4 regions of the Halobacillus naozhouensis genome follow, and region 1 is predicted to be linked to each of the others. Evidence: riboswitches for the same ligand, from Rfam matches in the RefSeq annotation. Region 1 holds a riboswitch; each other region holds the start of a gene.
The links. A riboswitch is a leader RNA that binds a small molecule or an ion and turns the genes downstream of it on or off. The one in region 1 is predicted to bind cobalamin.
Positions count from the first base shown of each region.

Region 2: it holds a riboswitch for cobalamin, as region 1 does, so the genes downstream of both, P9989_RS20785 (ABC transporter substrate-binding protein) here and P9989_RS01935 (ribonucleoside-diphosphate reductase subunit alpha) in region 1, are expected to answer to the same signal.
Region 3: it holds a riboswitch for cobalamin, as region 1 does, so the genes downstream of both, P9989_RS12045 (DUF4430 domain-containing protein) here and P9989_RS01935 (ribonucleoside-diphosphate reductase subunit alpha) in region 1, are expected to answer to the same signal.
Region 4: it holds a riboswitch for cobalamin, as region 1 does, so the genes downstream of both, P9989_RS15950 (acyl-CoA thioesterase) here and P9989_RS01935 (ribonucleoside-diphosphate reductase subunit alpha) in region 1, are expected to answer to the same signal.

Region 1 is NZ_CP121671.1:343,329-347,461, forward strand. Features, by position in the region: gene P9989_RS01935 (ribonucleoside-diphosphate reductase subunit alpha) at 1-1,956, opposite strand, end outside; cobalamin riboswitch at 2,183-2,362, opposite strand; gene P9989_RS01940 (class I SAM-dependent methyltransferase) at 2,538-3,218, shown strand; gene P9989_RS01945 (TetR/AcrR family transcriptional regulator) at 3,473-4,084, shown strand.
Region 2 is NZ_CP121671.1:4,079,524-4,083,656, forward strand. Features, by position in the region: gene P9989_RS20780 (FecCD family ABC transporter permease) at 1-971, opposite strand, end outside; gene P9989_RS20785 (ABC transporter substrate-binding protein) at 964-1,956, opposite strand; cobalamin riboswitch at 2,101-2,283, opposite strand; gene P9989_RS20790 (CynX/NimT family MFS transporter) at 2,371-3,603, opposite strand; gene P9989_RS20795 (aldehyde dehydrogenase family protein) at 3,834-4,133, opposite strand, start outside.
Region 3 is NZ_CP121671.1:2,288,788-2,292,920, forward strand. Features, by position in the region: gene P9989_RS12030 (GerMN domain-containing protein) at 98-1,234, opposite strand; gene sigX (RNA polymerase sigma factor SigX) at 1,224-1,781, opposite strand; gene P9989_RS12040 (ECF transporter S component) at 1,903-2,412, opposite strand; gene P9989_RS12045 (DUF4430 domain-containing protein) at 2,419-2,820, opposite strand; cobalamin riboswitch at 3,030-3,207, opposite strand; gene P9989_RS12050 (ATP-binding protein) at 3,245-4,133, opposite strand, start outside.
Region 4 is NZ_CP121671.1:3,045,699-3,049,831, forward strand. Features, by position in the region: gene P9989_RS15945 (DsbA family oxidoreductase) at 1-726, shown strand; gene P9989_RS15950 (acyl-CoA thioesterase) at 791-1,264, opposite strand; cobalamin riboswitch at 1,460-1,644, opposite strand; gene P9989_RS15955 (hypothetical protein) at 1,957-2,331, opposite strand; gene P9989_RS15960 (LCP family glycopolymer transferase) at 2,536-3,468, shown strand; gene P9989_RS15965 (acetamidase/formamidase family protein) at 3,614-4,133, opposite strand, start outside.

The DNA.
Region 1 (4,133 bases):
GATTTTATAATCTTTCTTCTCCTCGGAATAAAACTTTTTAAAAATAGGATCGATGCTGGCAGTGCTCCCTGCAATAATCGAAGTGCTTGAGTTTGGCGCAACTGCCATCAAATAGCCATTACGCATACCATTTTCCGCTACGTCTTGCTGCAACTGCTTCCAGTTCCAACTTGCATCTTGATCAAACGACCGTTTAATAAAAAATTCCCCTGTCTCCCAGTCGGACCCTTTAAAATAAGGGTAGCTGCCTTTTTCACGAGCAAGCTCACTGCTGGCTTGAATGGTATAAAATGCAATCGCTTCATACACTTCTTTCGTATAATCTACCGCTTCATCCGATTCCCAGGCGATCTTTTTCCGGGCAAGCAGGTGGGCCCATCCAAACGTGCCAAGACCAATGCCGCGATAGGACTGATTTGTCAGTTGTGCCTGCTTTACTGGAATGGAATTTTGATTGATGACATTATCAAGCATCCGTACCTGGATCGGAATCAACCGTGGCAGAACTCCAGCTGGGACAGCGCGTCCTAAATTCACACTGGATAAGTTACAGACGACAAAATCTCCCGGGTTTTGCACAGTAATGATTTTCCCAGCCTCTACATACTGTTCCTCTTGTACGGTAGGACTCTGATTTTGCATAATTTCCGTACATAAATTGCTGCAATACACCATCCCTTTATGGCTGTTCGGGTTCATGCGATTGACCTCATCACGGTAAAACATGTACGGAGTGCCTGTCTCCAGCTGGCCGATCATAATTCGCTTCATAATTTCAATCGCGGGTACCGACTCTTTGGACAAATCAGGATGCTCGACACAAGCCCAATATCGATCACGGAACGATCCGCTGCCACGCTGCTCATCGTAATAATCTTCCAGCGAAAATCCCATCACAGAACGAACTTCATGCGGATCAAACAAATACCAATCCTCGCGATTCTCAACGGCTTCCATAAACACATCAGGAATGGAGACTCCCGTAAACAAATCATGCGTTCGCTGCCGCTCATCCCCGTTGTTCAATCGACTGTCGAGAAACGGAAAGATATCCTTATGCCAAACGTCAAGGTACACCGCGACAGCCCCTTGACGCTGACCAAGTTGATCCACACTGACAGCCGTATTATTAAGCTGCTTCATCCATGGAAGCACGCCTGATGAAACACCCTTAAACCCTCGAATATCACTGCCACGGCTGCGAATTTTCCCTAGATAAACACCAATACCTCCGCCGTGCTTACTCAAATTCGCCACATCCGTATTGGTGTCGTAGATCGACTGCAAACTATCATCGACCGTATCAATAAAACAAGAGCTCAACTGGCCATAACGCTTGCCCGCATTTGCTAGAGTAGGTGTGGCTACTGTCATATAGAGGTTACTCAACGCCCAATAGGATTCCTTCACCCACTCTAAACGCTTGGAATGATCCTCCTCTGCCATCAACGTCATCGCGATAATCATGAATCGCTCCTGAGGAAGTTCAAACACTTCACCAGCCTTTGATTTCGCCAAATAACGGTCGCCAAGCGTTTTTAATCCGATATAAGTAAATAAACGATCACGCTCAGGAACAATGGCCGCCTCAAGTTCATCGATTTCCTGTTTCGAATAATAGTTAAATAGACTAGAACTATAAATTTCTTCATCCCTTAATATCTCGATTAAATGATGAAATCCTGCGTAACGCTCGCTCTGCGTACGATTACGAACAGATTCCTCATACATCATCTCGAGCTGAATTCGCGCAGCCAAATACGTCCAGTCCGGCTCCATTTCATTGATTTCAGCTAAACACTCCAAGACCAATGCCTTACCCTGCTCCTTACGCTTCATTTGGTCCAGGTTCATATCAGGAAGCTTGTCCAATAACCGCTGCACATCCAGTGATGGAAAGTTATCCTTCTGCTCTACTAACCAAGCCTTCCAGTCCAATGTAAACACTGCTGTCATACTAACCACTCCTTTTAAATAACTTTTGAAAAAGGTGATGTGAGAGACCCTGATCTGAAGGGGTACGCCACATCACATGAAGTCTGTCTGCATAATTGACCATAAAAAAATCCGCTCATTCAATTGAGCGGATGAAACCATGAAATGAAAGAGGATATTCTAAAAGAGAGTGGAGTCCCCGATTCATTCCATCGCTTCATCTTCTCAATCCCCGAAGAAGTTGAAACTTTCTCGCGTAGGAAGACAGGTCTCCTGACTCACGCCCATTTCTACTACGGTCCCTTCCCGTGCACGTATGCACAGTGGGTTTTTTCCGTTTCGAGAGCGATGACAGTTGCGGGGGCAGTTCCGGATTCGAACCGGATTCCCTATTAAGCCTAGTGGCATCTTCTCCACGCAATACTATATGTAGTGTTTTATTAGTTGGTGTTTAGCTTATATTGTGTTTTAATCATAACGAAGATTGTAGAACTCTGCAACAGTTTTTCATTGATTAGGAATATATTACCTGTTGCAAAGGAATCGAAAAATAATTGTAGAATTACTATTATAGGGAACGGAGCCAAAAGGAGGCAAACACGATGACTTCATTTAACTGGCATCAGGAAGCTGAAAAGCAGTGGGATGATAGAGTAGAGTTTTGGAATGCAAACAGTAAGAATATGTGGGAAGAGGGAAGCAGGAAAACGATTATCCCCTTTTTAAAAAAGCATGTAGGAACAGGAAGTAAAGTAGCCGATCTAGGGTGCGGAGACGGATATGGATCTTATAAACTTGAGAAAGCAGGTTATGCTGTTACTGGACTGGATATCTCACAAGATATGATTGATCGTGCGAAGGCACGCTTGGAACACAAGCGGCTTCAGTTCGTACAAGGAGATCTTGCTCGTCTTCCTTTTGAAATAGAAAGCTTTGATGCGATTATGGCTATAAATAGCCTGGAATGGACAGAAGTACCTTACAAGGGCCTCGAGGAAATGAAACGGATCCTCAAACCGGGCGGACAATTATGCATCGGCATTCTTGGCCCAACCGCGATGCCAAGAATGAACAGTTACCGGCGGATCTACGGAGAAGAAGTGATATGTAACACGATGATGCCATGGGAGCTCAGGCAAATGGCTGAGGAAACAGGTTGGAAGCTTATTGATGAACATGGAGTATACAAACGTGAAGTAGAGAAAGAGGATGTGTCCCATTTTCCTGTCGAACTGCAGCAGGCACTCACGTTCATGTGGGTCTTTTTGTTTGAGAAAAAGTAAGCTTGTCGCTAGGAAAAGAAAATAGGTAGGCCGATTACGCAGCGTGGTTAACCTTAATATATAACAGGTTAACCACGCTGCGTTGGTGCTTACGTTCCCCTTTTTTAGGAACTAAATTCACAGAAAATAGGCTGGAAAGAAGACTTTCTTTTCTAGGCGGGTTTATTCGTTGACATGTGACACTGTGTCATATATAGTAGTTCTTGTTCCTAAGTGACATGGTGTCACTTTTATTTAGATTGGGGGGAGAGATAATGCCCAAACAGACGTTTTATAATTTAAAAGGGGAAAAGAGGCAAGCTCTACTAGATGCAGCAAAAAAAGAATTTTCAAGAGTCTCATTTTACGATGCCTCTATTTCTAATATCGTGAAAACGGCCAAGATTCCAAGAGGAAGTTTTTATCAATATTTTGAAGATAAAGAGGACATCTTTTTTTATTTGTTAAATGAAGATGCGAAAAGAAGACATGAGCATTTTATTACGTTTCTAAAGAAATATGATGGAGATATATTTGCTACGATGATTGCGATATTTCAAGTTTCCCTCGAGTATTCTCAAGATCAAGGTAAAAATGATTTTATAAGAAATGCCTTTTTGAATATGAATTATAAAATTGAAAATACATTTGCTAAGTTTCTTACGGATGAAACAGTTAATAATAGGTATGAAGAAATCTTTCAATTAGTAAGTACTAAAAAGTTAAATGTTTCAAGTGAAGAGGAATTATTTCATCTTCTCGAAATTATCGTAGCCGTGACTTTTCATAATCTTGTGCAAAGCTATGCAAAAGAGTTACCTATTGAGAAAGCTATCGAAAACTATACAGCTGAATTAAATTTACTTAAAAAAGGACTTTTAAGGTAATTCTAACTAATAAACACTAATACACGTTCATGCATTTTAAATCTGGTTT
Region 2 (4,133 bases), 480 kb from region 1:
GCTCCTATGAGTGAGGTGATCACCCCAATAGGTAACTCAACCGGGGCAATAATCGTTCGTGATACAAGGTCCGCCAATATTAAGAATGTCGCACCATTAATCAAAGAAAGCGGGATAAGGTGACGGTGGTCATTACCGAAAACTCTCCGGCAAATATGGGGAACGACTAGACCGACAAAGCCGATTGTCCCGGACACAGCAACTGCTGCCCCCGTTAAGATCGAAGCAGCTAATAAAATCAGCGCTTTTCTTTTTTCCGTAGGTACCCCGAGCTGCTTTGCCCGTTCCTCACCTAACGACATCGCATTTAATTCTTGTCCCTGCGTCAAAAGAAGCAGCACACCAACAATAAAGAAAGGTAACAGTAACCCTACATGACTCCACCCCCGCATCGCCACACTTCCTAGAAGCCAACCGACAATTTGCCGAAGCTCCTCTCCTGTTAGAGCAATCATGAGGGAAATAACGGAGCCAAGAAAAGACCCCATGACGATACCTGTCAGTATGAGCGTCTCGATAGAAAGCGTTCGATCAAGCATGCGCGCAAACCCAATAACGAACAGCAGAGTAAGAACTGCCGTACAGATGCTGACAATAGGGAGAGTGAAGGAAGCAAAAACCGGGAAGGAAAATCCCACAAACAAAACCAACACTGCCCCGACAGATGCGCCGGATGACACCCCTAATGTATAAGGATCTGCTAACGGGTTTTGCAGCAGGCCTTGAAAGGATGCCCCGGCTATGGCTAGTGATGCACCCACTAGACCGGCCAATACCACCCGCGGTGTGCGAACATCGACAATAATACTGATATTTATAGGATCAATATTCGATTGATAAGGACTTATCGCTTCCGCTATCGCCCCGATAATGACTGGAAGCGGAATAGGTAGACTGCCTACAGCCACCCCTGCCAGCCATGCAGCTACTAGAAGCACCAAGCTTCCTATATATGCTAGCGGTTTATTCATCACCGAACGTTTCCGGATAAACAGCTTCAGCCAACCGCTCTACCCCTTCAATCAAGCGTGGACCCGCACGTGTAACGAGATCAGAGTGAACATCATAAACCTGTTTCTTCTCGATTGCTGGTACTTGTTCCCAGCCTTCTCTAGAAAGCACTTTTTCCACAGGCTTCTCTGTATAATAGCCATATGTTGTAATGATGACATCTGGCTGTAAGTTAATAATGGCCTCCTCGTTCATTTTCACCCATCCTTGTTGGTTTACAGCCGCATTCTCGGCATTAATCGCCTGGAGCATTTGATTCATGAAAGTACCTGTTCCAGTTGTATAAATCTCCGGTGCCGGAGACACTTCTACAAATACACTTTTAGGATCCTTGATTTCAGAGGCCTTTTCTTTAATCCCTTTAAGTTTCTTTTTCATCCCGGCTACAATACTCTCTGCTTTCTTTTGCTCATCTACCAATTTACCGATTGACTGAATCGTTTCATAAACACCCTTAAAATCAGAGGCGTTCTTAACCACATAAACCGAAATCCCTGCATTGCTGATTTGATCAATCGCTGCCTGAGAGTTATGAGCACTTGAACCGTGGGCAAGAACGAGATCAGGTTTTAATGACAATACTTTTTCGGTATTCATTTGCATCCCGCCAACTTTATTAATCTCCTTGACCTGCTCAGGGTAATTATCATGATCTGATACTCCGACAACCTGTTCTCCTGCGCCAACGGCAAACACAATTTCTGTATTACTTGGAATCAATGAAACAATTCGTTCAGGATCTTCTTCCAGAAAGACCTTATTTCCCGCAGAGTCTTCTACGGTCAGAGGGTAGGTCGTTCCCTCTTGAACTTGAGTCTCGTCCGTTTTAGTGTGATCTTCATTTTTGTTTTCCTCTGGCTGACTTGAGTTCTCATTGCCCGCACAGCCTACTAGCAAACCGACTGTCACCAGTAGCATAAGTATGTAATTCGATAGTCGTTTCAAGTTAATCTCTCCCCCTAAAATGTTTTTGAGCACAAAAAAAACACATCCCGCAATGGAGATGTGTACATGAAAAGATTTTGCAATGCCGCTTAATGGCATAACATGCAGTTACCTTTTCCTCATACACCTCCTATCCGCGTAGGTTATTGGTGAGAAAAACAGGTAGGTCTCCTGGCTTATGATCATTGCTCCCTGCTCCTTCCCATGCTTTTCACACAGTGGAACCGTGCAGGTTGCTCACAAATACAGTGGCGGGACCGCGTTGGAATTGCACCAACTTCCCTTTTAAGTGATGAATAACATCACGCCTGTTTTTTTACGCTTATTCAATTATGTATTATTGTACTAAATATGTTGGAAAAAAGCTCGGGTTTTGGAATTTTTCGTCATATAATAAAAAAATTTTGTTGTCTGCTATCGAAGAGGTGCTCGATCTTGTTGAAAGACCGTCTGGTTCCTCCCCGCTCCTAAACCAGCTGCCACCATAACAACTATAACAGCAATGAAAAGCAGCAATGGAACAGTCACTGATGCCGTAACATCGAGGAGTATGCCAATTAATACCGGTCCCACCGCAGCAAGTGAATACCCAATCGATTGAGACATACCGGATAATGCGGCACTTTGCTGAGCATTGTCCGCACGGAGTCCAAGTAAGGTAAGCGCTAAGCTAATAGAAGAGGCTTGACCAATACCAATCAGCATGACACTCAATGTCAACAGAGGAATACCGCTTCCGAACAAAACTCCTAACAAGCCTGTCGTGTAAAGGCATCCAATCATCCCTATAATTCCTCTTTGATTCTTAAAGCGAGTAGCCAGGACGGGGGTTAGGAAGGTCATTGGAAGACCCGTTAACTGCATGACAGATACCATCCACCCAGCAGTCGATATACTTAGCCCTCTGCCGCTTAGGATTTCAGGCAGCCATGCAATCATGGAATAAAATAAGAAAGATTGTAACCCCATAAAGATTGTCACTTGCCAAGCAATTGGGGAACGCCATATCGGATTTTCCTGCAGTGCTGGCGTTTTAACATCCTCTACTTGGGCTGGTTTGCGAAGTTGAGGCAGCCAAACTATCGCTGCCGGAATAGCTAATAAAACCCAGCATACTAGCGTTTTTTCCCAACCTAAACCGAAATCATTAGCTAAAGGAATGCTCAGCCCGGTACCAATGGCTGAAAAAATAGACATGCAAGTCGTATAAACGGCTGTCACTAAGCCAACCTTTTCAGGGTATTTCTCTTTAACAATGCCAGGTAACAACACATTTGATATGGCAATTCCAATACCAATTAATGCAGTTCCAGCAAACAGGGTAAACGTCATTGATATAAAGCGAATTAAGATTCCTGCTATTAAGGTTAGTAAACCCACAAACACGATTCGTTCTAACCCGAATCGTTGACCTAACCTGGGAGCAAGAAAAGAAAACACTGCAAAAGCCACCAAAGGAAGTGTTGTAATGAATCCTGCAGCTGCATTGGATAACCCTACATCAACTTTTATGGAACTGATTAGCGGTCCTACAGATGTAATAGCTGGACGCAAGTTAAAGGCAACAAAGATGATCCCTATAATGGACAATACCTTTTTCATATCTATATATTTGCTCTGAAAGTTCCGCTGTGACTTAGTTCTCATTCTATGTGGCTCCTATTCCCCGCTTGGCTCTTTTAAGAAAACCATTTTTATTCTCACATCATTTCTTTTTCTATATACCTTCCTCTAGTACCTTCTTAATTTCACATCATTTTATGTTTGATTATGGTCATTTATATGTGGCAGAATGATCTACATCCAGTTAATGAAATAATAGAAAAAGAACAAGTACATCCTAAAGTAAAGAGATGTGTACTTGTCCTGCTTCTCCGTTAAAAAGGAAATTCCCTATATTTTTCTTGTACCGAAATCCATTTCAATTTAGTAAACTCATCAATTACCCATGGATTTCCAAACCTGCCTAATCCGCTTTGTTTATTCCCACCGAACGGCACATTGGCTGCATCATTTACCGTCTGGTCATTAACATGTGTCATGCCACTATCTATCTTCAAGCCATACGCTTCTCCTTTTTCTAAATCAGATGTGAATATCGCAGAGGTAAGCCCGTAAATGGTATCGTTTGCTAACTCAATGGCATTATCATCAGATTCTGCCTTGATTATAGAGAC
Region 3 (4,133 bases), 1.9 Mb from region 1:
GCTCATCTACATTATTCTATCGAAAGACACGTGAAAGTAGACAGGGGTATTTACATGAGAAAAAGAAGCACCCTTGCCAGTTAACAAGGGTGCTTTACTAGTTTGCAGAAACCGGATTCAGCGCTTTAGGTGTTTCGACTGCTTTATTTAATTCGTATGGACCTAATTTGCCAATTGATGTGTTTTCGAATTCAACTCGATCATAGCCAAAATGTTGAGCGGTAATTAAAATAGCTTCAATAGCCGTCAGCATTTGTTGTTTATTGACCGATTGTGGATCGTTAAGTTCTACAATGAGCTCCTTACCTTCTTCATGTGTAGATTGTACGGTGACTTCAGGTGGTAATGGAGAATCCACATTAGGTTTTTTCTCCTCCTCTTTTAACTCTTTCAGGGCGGTACTTATCGTGCTCTCGCCATTTATCGATATGGGAACAAAAAAGGAAGTGTCCGCTGAGGCAGGCTTAAGTACTTTGAAAATATAACTGCCTTCTTCAATAGCCGACAATGATGATACATTTCCATAGCTGCCCAGTGATACCGGTGAGCCGTCCTCAGTTTGGACGGAAATCTTTTCAATATTGTAAGGCTCTACTGACCACTTTATACTGTTAACGATTGAAGTACTCATTGCATTCCCGCTAACCGAAAAGTTATCGGGAAAGGTCACCTGAGCCTCTTTCTCATTTTCATCAATTGAAATGGTGATATTTTCAAGAATATTTTCTGATAATCCGAGTTTCTCTGTATTGATAGTGCTTCCTTCCTGTCCATTCCCTTCAGATACAACTGTAAGAGGAACAATATGTTGAACACTTTGATCAACAGCTGCCAAGGGTTTCATATTATTGGAAATGTCTTCGACAACCATGCTTTTCAACTCGTGCCCTGTTTGACGGGAGGCTTCCTGATTAGCTTTTGCCGGGAGATCTTTCCCATTACTTGAACTATCGAACATGTTCAGCTTTAAACTCTGCTGATCAGCAGGTTGAGGGTGATCGACAGCCCCTTCCTTCATGGAATAATAAGAAAAAGGGACGACTATAGCCAGAATCAGCACTGCAATGACGGAAGCAATGCCAGGCAGTAGCCATCTTTGCCGTTTTGCAGGCTGCTGTTTGGAGTTATCGTGGACCAGGCGGTAATACTCATCTTTATTCTTTGTATCTTTAATTTGCGGGAGCTCATGCAGCATTTTTTCTACACGTTTAACCTGTTCGTCATTATGCTTCATGGTCATTATCCCCCTTAACACCTAATCGTTTCTTTAAAGCAAGCATTCCTCTATGCTGTGTAGTTTTAACCTTACTTTCAGTAAACTGCAGAATGGCTGCCGTTTCCTGTATTGTCATGCCTTGGATATACCTTAAGATGATGACACTTTTTTGATCTACAGTACACTGGTCTAATGCTTCGTAAACTTCCCTCATTCTGTCATTCAGCTCTGCCACTTCATCAGGGAGGGCCTCATTATCCTTTAATGAATCCCCTTTTTCTTCCCAGTTGAAAAACTCCATGATCTTTTTTCTTTTACGTCCCTGCTTACGGAAATAATCAATAGTTACATGTCTCGCTATCGAAAATAGCCAGGTTTTTTCACTGCTCCTGCCATCAAAAGATTGATATGATTGAAGCACTTTTATATAAACCTCCTGCGTTAAATCTTCTGCTGCTTGTCGATTTTTCACCATATAATAAATAAATTGAAATAAATCTCGGTGATATTTTTCATAAAGTTCCTCAAAGAACGGTTTCACACTTTGAACCTCCCGTTCATTCATATTGTCGTTTATGTACCATGAAAAGTTACACCTACCTATCATAATACCGATCAATTAAAATGAAAACCATAAATGTTCATATAAAAAGAGCTGCTAAAATGCAGCTCTTTTTTTAAACGCTTTATACACTTGTGAGTAAATATTTCTTTTGATAACGAGAAAACAATGTCCCCAATACAGGGGAGAGCACTAGGATAAAAATAACGTTGCTTGCTGCATGATTCAAGTCCATCGGTAATCCTGCCAAATAATAAGCCCAAAATGGCTGTCCCGCAACTCTCATGGTAAGGGAAATAATTAATCCATAAACAACCCCGCTTAAAAAGCCATATATTGACAAAGCCCACACTGGAATGTTTGCCCAGTATTTACCGATTAAACCTGCCCCCATACCGATTATAGACCAGGAGAGAATTTGCCAAATGGTCCAATAACCCATTCCGAGAAAAACGTTAGACAGGAATGTTGTTAAGAAAGCCATAATGACCGCAGCCAGTGGTCCTAACCAAAACCCTGTAATGATAATAATAGCTGTGACAGGCTGGACATTTGGAACATTCGCCATCACCAGGCGTCCTGCAATTGCCATTGAAGCAAGCATTGCAATTAATGTTAATTTATAAGTATTCATGCATCATCATTCCCAGGATTGAAAATCAAACACGATTTCGTCGCCCTGTTTTACTTCGTATTTATTCGCTCCAACCATTGAAGACTCCCCATTTATGGTAAACATCCAGGCCCTTTTCTCTCCTTTACTGGCCGAAATTCCTTTAATCCCCGTAATGAACCCGTCTTTCTCTGCCACCTCAAAGTTATTTTTCATGACTTCCATTAACACAGTTCCTTCTTCAACCGTTACTTTTTTAGTGGCGAGCACTTTTTCGCCTTTGTTCTTGGAAAGTTCGATGTTTAATGTTACTTCCTGCTTTTGCTCCTGGCTTGCTGTGGCTTCTTCTCCTCCACCTTCTGTTTGGCATCCAGCGAGTACAAATGCTGTCATCATTAAAGCCGTGAATAATGCAGACATCTTTCTCATGATTTCAAAACTCCCATTCTATAATTAGATATAATTGCTGCAACGCTATCCGGGAATGGGGATAATCGACAACACAGTCTATAGTGACGGCAGTAGAAAAGCCTGCCCCTTTTATCGAAGGGGCAGGCTTAAGACATACCAGCAAAGCTATGTAAGTAAGTTACATAAAAATAGACCGGATGCCTCAAATGCTCAATCCCCGAAGCTTTGAAACAATTTAAGATCAGGCAGGTCTACTGACTTGTGCTTCATTCTACTAGAGGGCCTTCCCACGAGTAATCGCAGTGGTTTCCCTTGTTCGTCAACACTTACAGTTGCGAGGACAGCTCTGGCCTTTCACCAGATTCCCTTTTATACCAAATTGGTACCTAAGCTACTTATTTATTATATTTGTATCTTACCGTACGGAAAAGGTACTTTCAAGCTATTTATCATTCTGCTCCCCGTCTATTGGCAGAGTAAAAGTGAAGGTTGTTCCTTCATTCACTCTACTATGAACATGAATTGATCCTTTATGAGCCTCAATGATGTTCTTGGCAATAGCGAGTCCCAATCCCGTACCTTTCTTGCTTGTTTCTCTTTTTCTGGATTTATCTGCTTTATAAAACCTTTCAAACACAAAAGGAAGATCTTCCTCAGGTATTCCCAATCCAGAATCTGTGACTTTCACGCCCCATTGCTCAGAGTTTCGTTCAGCTATTACATCCACTGATCCGTGCTCATTTGTATGCCGAATCGCATTGTCTATTAAATTCGTTAAAACTTGTTCGATTCGGTCTGCATCGATATGAATAGTTCTCGGAGCCTCGTTTAAATGAAGCTGGAGATTGATATTCCGTTCATTTGCCAAACCTTGAAACTTACGAATAATTTTTTCAAGAAATGGCCTTACTTCGACTGAGTCCATATAAAGCATCATATGTCCTGCTTCCATTCGAGCGAGGTCGAGCAATTCATTCACTAACCTGCTGATACGAAGAGATTCATCGTGAATAATCTTAGCCAGCTCGTTTTTATCTTCTTTCGTTTCTGCAACATCATCTACAATCGCTTCACTGTATCCTTGTAACATGGAAATCGGAGTTCTTAGTTCATGTGATACGTTTGCGATAAAGTCTTTTCTAAGTTTATCCAATCGCCTCTCTTCTGTCATATCCCGAAGTACCGCTACAGCTCCTCTTATATACGTACGATCATAAAGAGGTGTCATTAACATGACCCATGTCCGTCCTTGCACAGTAATTTCAGTCATCACTTCTTGTTCGCTCTCAATAACCTCATCAAATAGTTTTCGCATGGGCTGAGGTACTTTC
Region 4 (4,133 bases), 1.5 Mb from region 1:
ATGAAAATAGAGATTTGGTCGGACTTTGTTTGTCCCTTTTGTTATATTGGTAAGTGTCGCCTAGAGGAAGCGTTATCACAGATAGGTGCAGGAGAGCAAACTGAGGTCGCTTACAAGAGCTTTGAACTTGATCCCCAAGCGGAGAAAAACACAGGAATGACTAACGCTGAAAAGCTTGCAGCCAAGTATGGCAAGAGTCTTGAAGAAGCAAAGCAGATGAACAAAAACATGGAACAGCAAGCCTCAAGTGTGGGGCTAAAATACAATTTGGACACAGCAGTTCCTACTAATACATTTGACGCTCACCGCTTGGCTAAATTCGCAGAGAGTAAAGGAGTCGGTAAAGAAGCGACAGAACAGTTCTTCCAAGCTGTTCTCACGGATGGAAAGGACGTTGGTGATCACGATACACTTATCGAACTTGCAGAACACATAGGGCTTGACCGAGCTGAAGTCCATGATGTACTGGCTGGTGAGCAATTCGGGGAACTTGTTCGTGCGGAAGAAGCAGAAGCAAGGGAAATCGGCGTTCAAGGAGTTCCTTTCTTCGTCATTAACCGTAAGTATGCCATTTCTGGCGCCCAACCTACTGAAGTTTTTGTACAAAACTTACAAAAGATTATGGAAGAAGAACAACAATCCCCTTCTCTCCAAAATTTAACAAATAAAATCCAAGGAGAAGCCTGCACTGACGAAAACTGTGATGTTCCACCAAACAACAGCTAACACCAATTTGTTCCACCTCAGGTCATCCAGAATCTGGATGACCTGAGGTGGAAGTTTCTTTATATTATCGTAAGCTGGCGCGGTTGCGTCGGTATTCTTTTCTGGCAGGTGCTGTTTGGTGCAGCCTTATTTCTTCACTCGTTTCGGGGATAACCTGTGGAACTGGGGTCGGTTTTCCTTCTGAATCTACAGCAACCATCGTAAGAAATGACTCCGTTGTTAACATTTTCTCGCCATTTAATAAATCATCAGCAAATACCTTTACGTACACTTCCATTGAGGACTTCCCCGTTGAGGTGACACACGCTTCAAGTGTCAGCGCATCCCCTACTTTAGCAGAAGATAAGAAATCTACTGAATCAATTGAGGCCGTGACGACCACACAGTTACTATGTTTCATCGCAGTTAATGCAGCAATTTCATCGATATAAGCAAGCACTTTTCCTCCAAAAATCGTATCCAGATGATTGGTGTCTGGAGGCAGAACCAACCGTGTCTGTGTCATTTTTGAAACTTGCACTGGCAAAGCATTATCCATTTCCTTTTCCCCTCTTTCTGATCCATACGCATCTATGTACGCTGATTTTGACAAACCGTAGTAAACCACTTTCGAGCCATACGCAACAAAAAAACACCTTCCTAACGAAGATGTGAATTGTGTGCAGTCAAAATGGATCAGCAAGAAAAAGCTGATATCTCATTACGTAACACCCTCCTATCTCCCGTAGGAAAAAACATGTTCTTCTTTATGGCAGGTCTCCTGGCTAAGAATCAGCAGCTCTTTCTCCTTCCCGTTTCTAGTAGAAACAGTGGAATTTAGAAAGGCCTCCTCCTTACAGTGGCGGGACCGCGTTGGATTTGCACCAATCTTCCCATTTTCAGCTTCAATACGAAGCCACCATAAAGCCTATTCAGTTTTTTCGAGGGCCCTTGCCCTCTTTCTTTACTATTGATTAGAACAGGCCAGTTGTCAATTGATTTATGTATTGGTTATGTCAGAAGGTTTAGAAAAGATAGATCACAAAAAAGTAAAAGCCTAAAGTGGAGTCATCTAGGAGCCTACAATCTTACTATTGACCTTAAAAGGAAAGCGATAGCAAACGTTCCATTTAACCGCGCCATTGTGACCGCCATTTATGTAGATGCCAATGGAAAAGTCACTAAATAAAGGTTTGCAATAACACCCCTGTCCCAGTTCACTAACATGAGGCAGGGGTTGGTTTTTTACATCTATCGTACCCATTTCACGATCATTTTTATAAGGAAATAGCCAACACAAAAGGCTAAAAACCCAAGTACACTTATAGCAGCATCGTTAAACTCCATAGCTCCCCTGCCTGTAATCTTTTGCTGGATTTCCACAGCCAGCACAAAAACGAGAACCATAGATAGGGTGAACAAAAATGAAATAGCCGTAATGCTCCATTTAGCAAGCGCATGAAACAGGATGTCCACGAAGATCAACCCTATGATCCCCAGTATTCCAATAATCCAGAAATGGAGCTCCTTATCAGTTAGATTCCACCCAAATGACTGGGATAATCTTAAAAACAGATCGTGAAACATATTAACAATTTCAGCTAATAGTATAATCATTTCTTTCATAAACCAGCCTCCTTCCCCCTAATCATGGTAGCACACCCAAGCATCCCTCCCCCACCTCAGGTCATCCAATAAATGGATGACCAAATGGATGACCTGAGGTGGGGGTTTTTTCCAATCTTTCACTCATCACTTTTACAAGATTCGCCATTCCAAGTATAATAGATAATTAGTTCAATGCTATTTTACATTAATTGAGGTGGAGTTATGGGACGTAAAGAAATGAAGAAAAGGAAAAGAAAAAAGGGCCGCTGGTGGAAAATTGCCCTTCTCATTATTGTGCTCCTGCTCGTTGGGGGAGGCGTCTATGCATTCACGATTTTCAACAACGTTAAACAAACAGTTAATAGCAAACTTCACGAAGGCGTACCTTCTATAGATACAGAGATGACGGATAAAAAAGTCGATAATAAAGAACCCATCAACATCCTTTTGCTTGGTGTAGATGAGCGTGAAAATGATCAAGGACGTTCCGATACGATGATTGTGATGACCCTTGACCCAGCTAATGATCAAATGCAATTGGTTAGTATCCCCCGTGATACAAAAGTAAAAATTGCAGGGGATGGTCGTGTAACTCGGATTAATCATGCTTACGCTTATGGTGGAAGTGACATGGCCGTTAAGACCGTTGAAAACTTCCTTGATATCCATATTGATTATTATGTAACGATGAACATGGAAGGCCTGGCACAGCTAGTCAATGCCGTAAATGGCATTACTGTCCATAATGATATGGCCTTTACGCAGGACGGCTTCCAATTTCCAAAAGGCCAATTGCACCTCTCCGGCGAAGAAGCCCTAGCCTATGTGCGTATGCGTAAAGAAGACCCTAAAGGAGACCTTGGACGTAATCAACGACAGCGCCAGGTGATTCAGGGAGTCATTGATAAAGCTGCTGGATTAAATATGATCAATCAAATTGATGAAGTGATGAATGTATTAGGGAACAATATGAAAACAAATATGGAATTTAGCGATATGCGCCGGCTCGCCATGAATTATAGCAGCGCGCGTAAAAACATCTCTACTTACCAAATGTCTGGGAACCCAATTACTAGTTCTGGCATGTATCTAATAGAAATGCCTCAGCAGGAAATTCAAAAAACACACGACTTGATCGTCAATTTTGGATCTTAAATAGAGAAACCGTGTTCCTACTATAGTAGGAACACGGTTTCTCTATTTATTTTAATTGTTAATTTTAACTACCTCAAGTCATCCAAAAAATGGATGAACTGAGGTAGGGATTAGTGGATTAGATCTATACATACTTAACAAATTTTTATTCGTTAAATAACTTCAGCCCGTACCCCTCAAGAATCCTTTTTGGAACAAAGAAGCGTGCCGTTTTCAGTGGGTCAACAATTTGGCTTACCTGAACCTCGCCAGCCGCACTCATGAGCATCGTAAATTCAGCTAAGGTTAGATCTGTTTGTGGCTGCAATAGATCAATCATATTTTCTACCGCAAGATCCGCAGCCTCATCTAAACTTTCTCTAGAAACAAGTGATGCTGCACCTGCTTCATTTTCGATATAAGGATAATCAATCGAGTACCCCTTAATCACGTCTAATGTCAAAGTCACTTTCGCCGGAATTTCAACACCTGAGACACATACCTCACCGTCACCCATGGCCGCATGTACATCTCCTAATGAAAAAAGTCCGCCTTCCTGAAAAATAGGAAAATAAAGCGTTGCACCGGTAGTCACAAGCTTTGTATCCATGTTTCCACCATGAGCTCCTGGCGTCCCGCATGAGACACCTTCGTTTTCTGGAGCAACTCCAATCACGCCAATCATC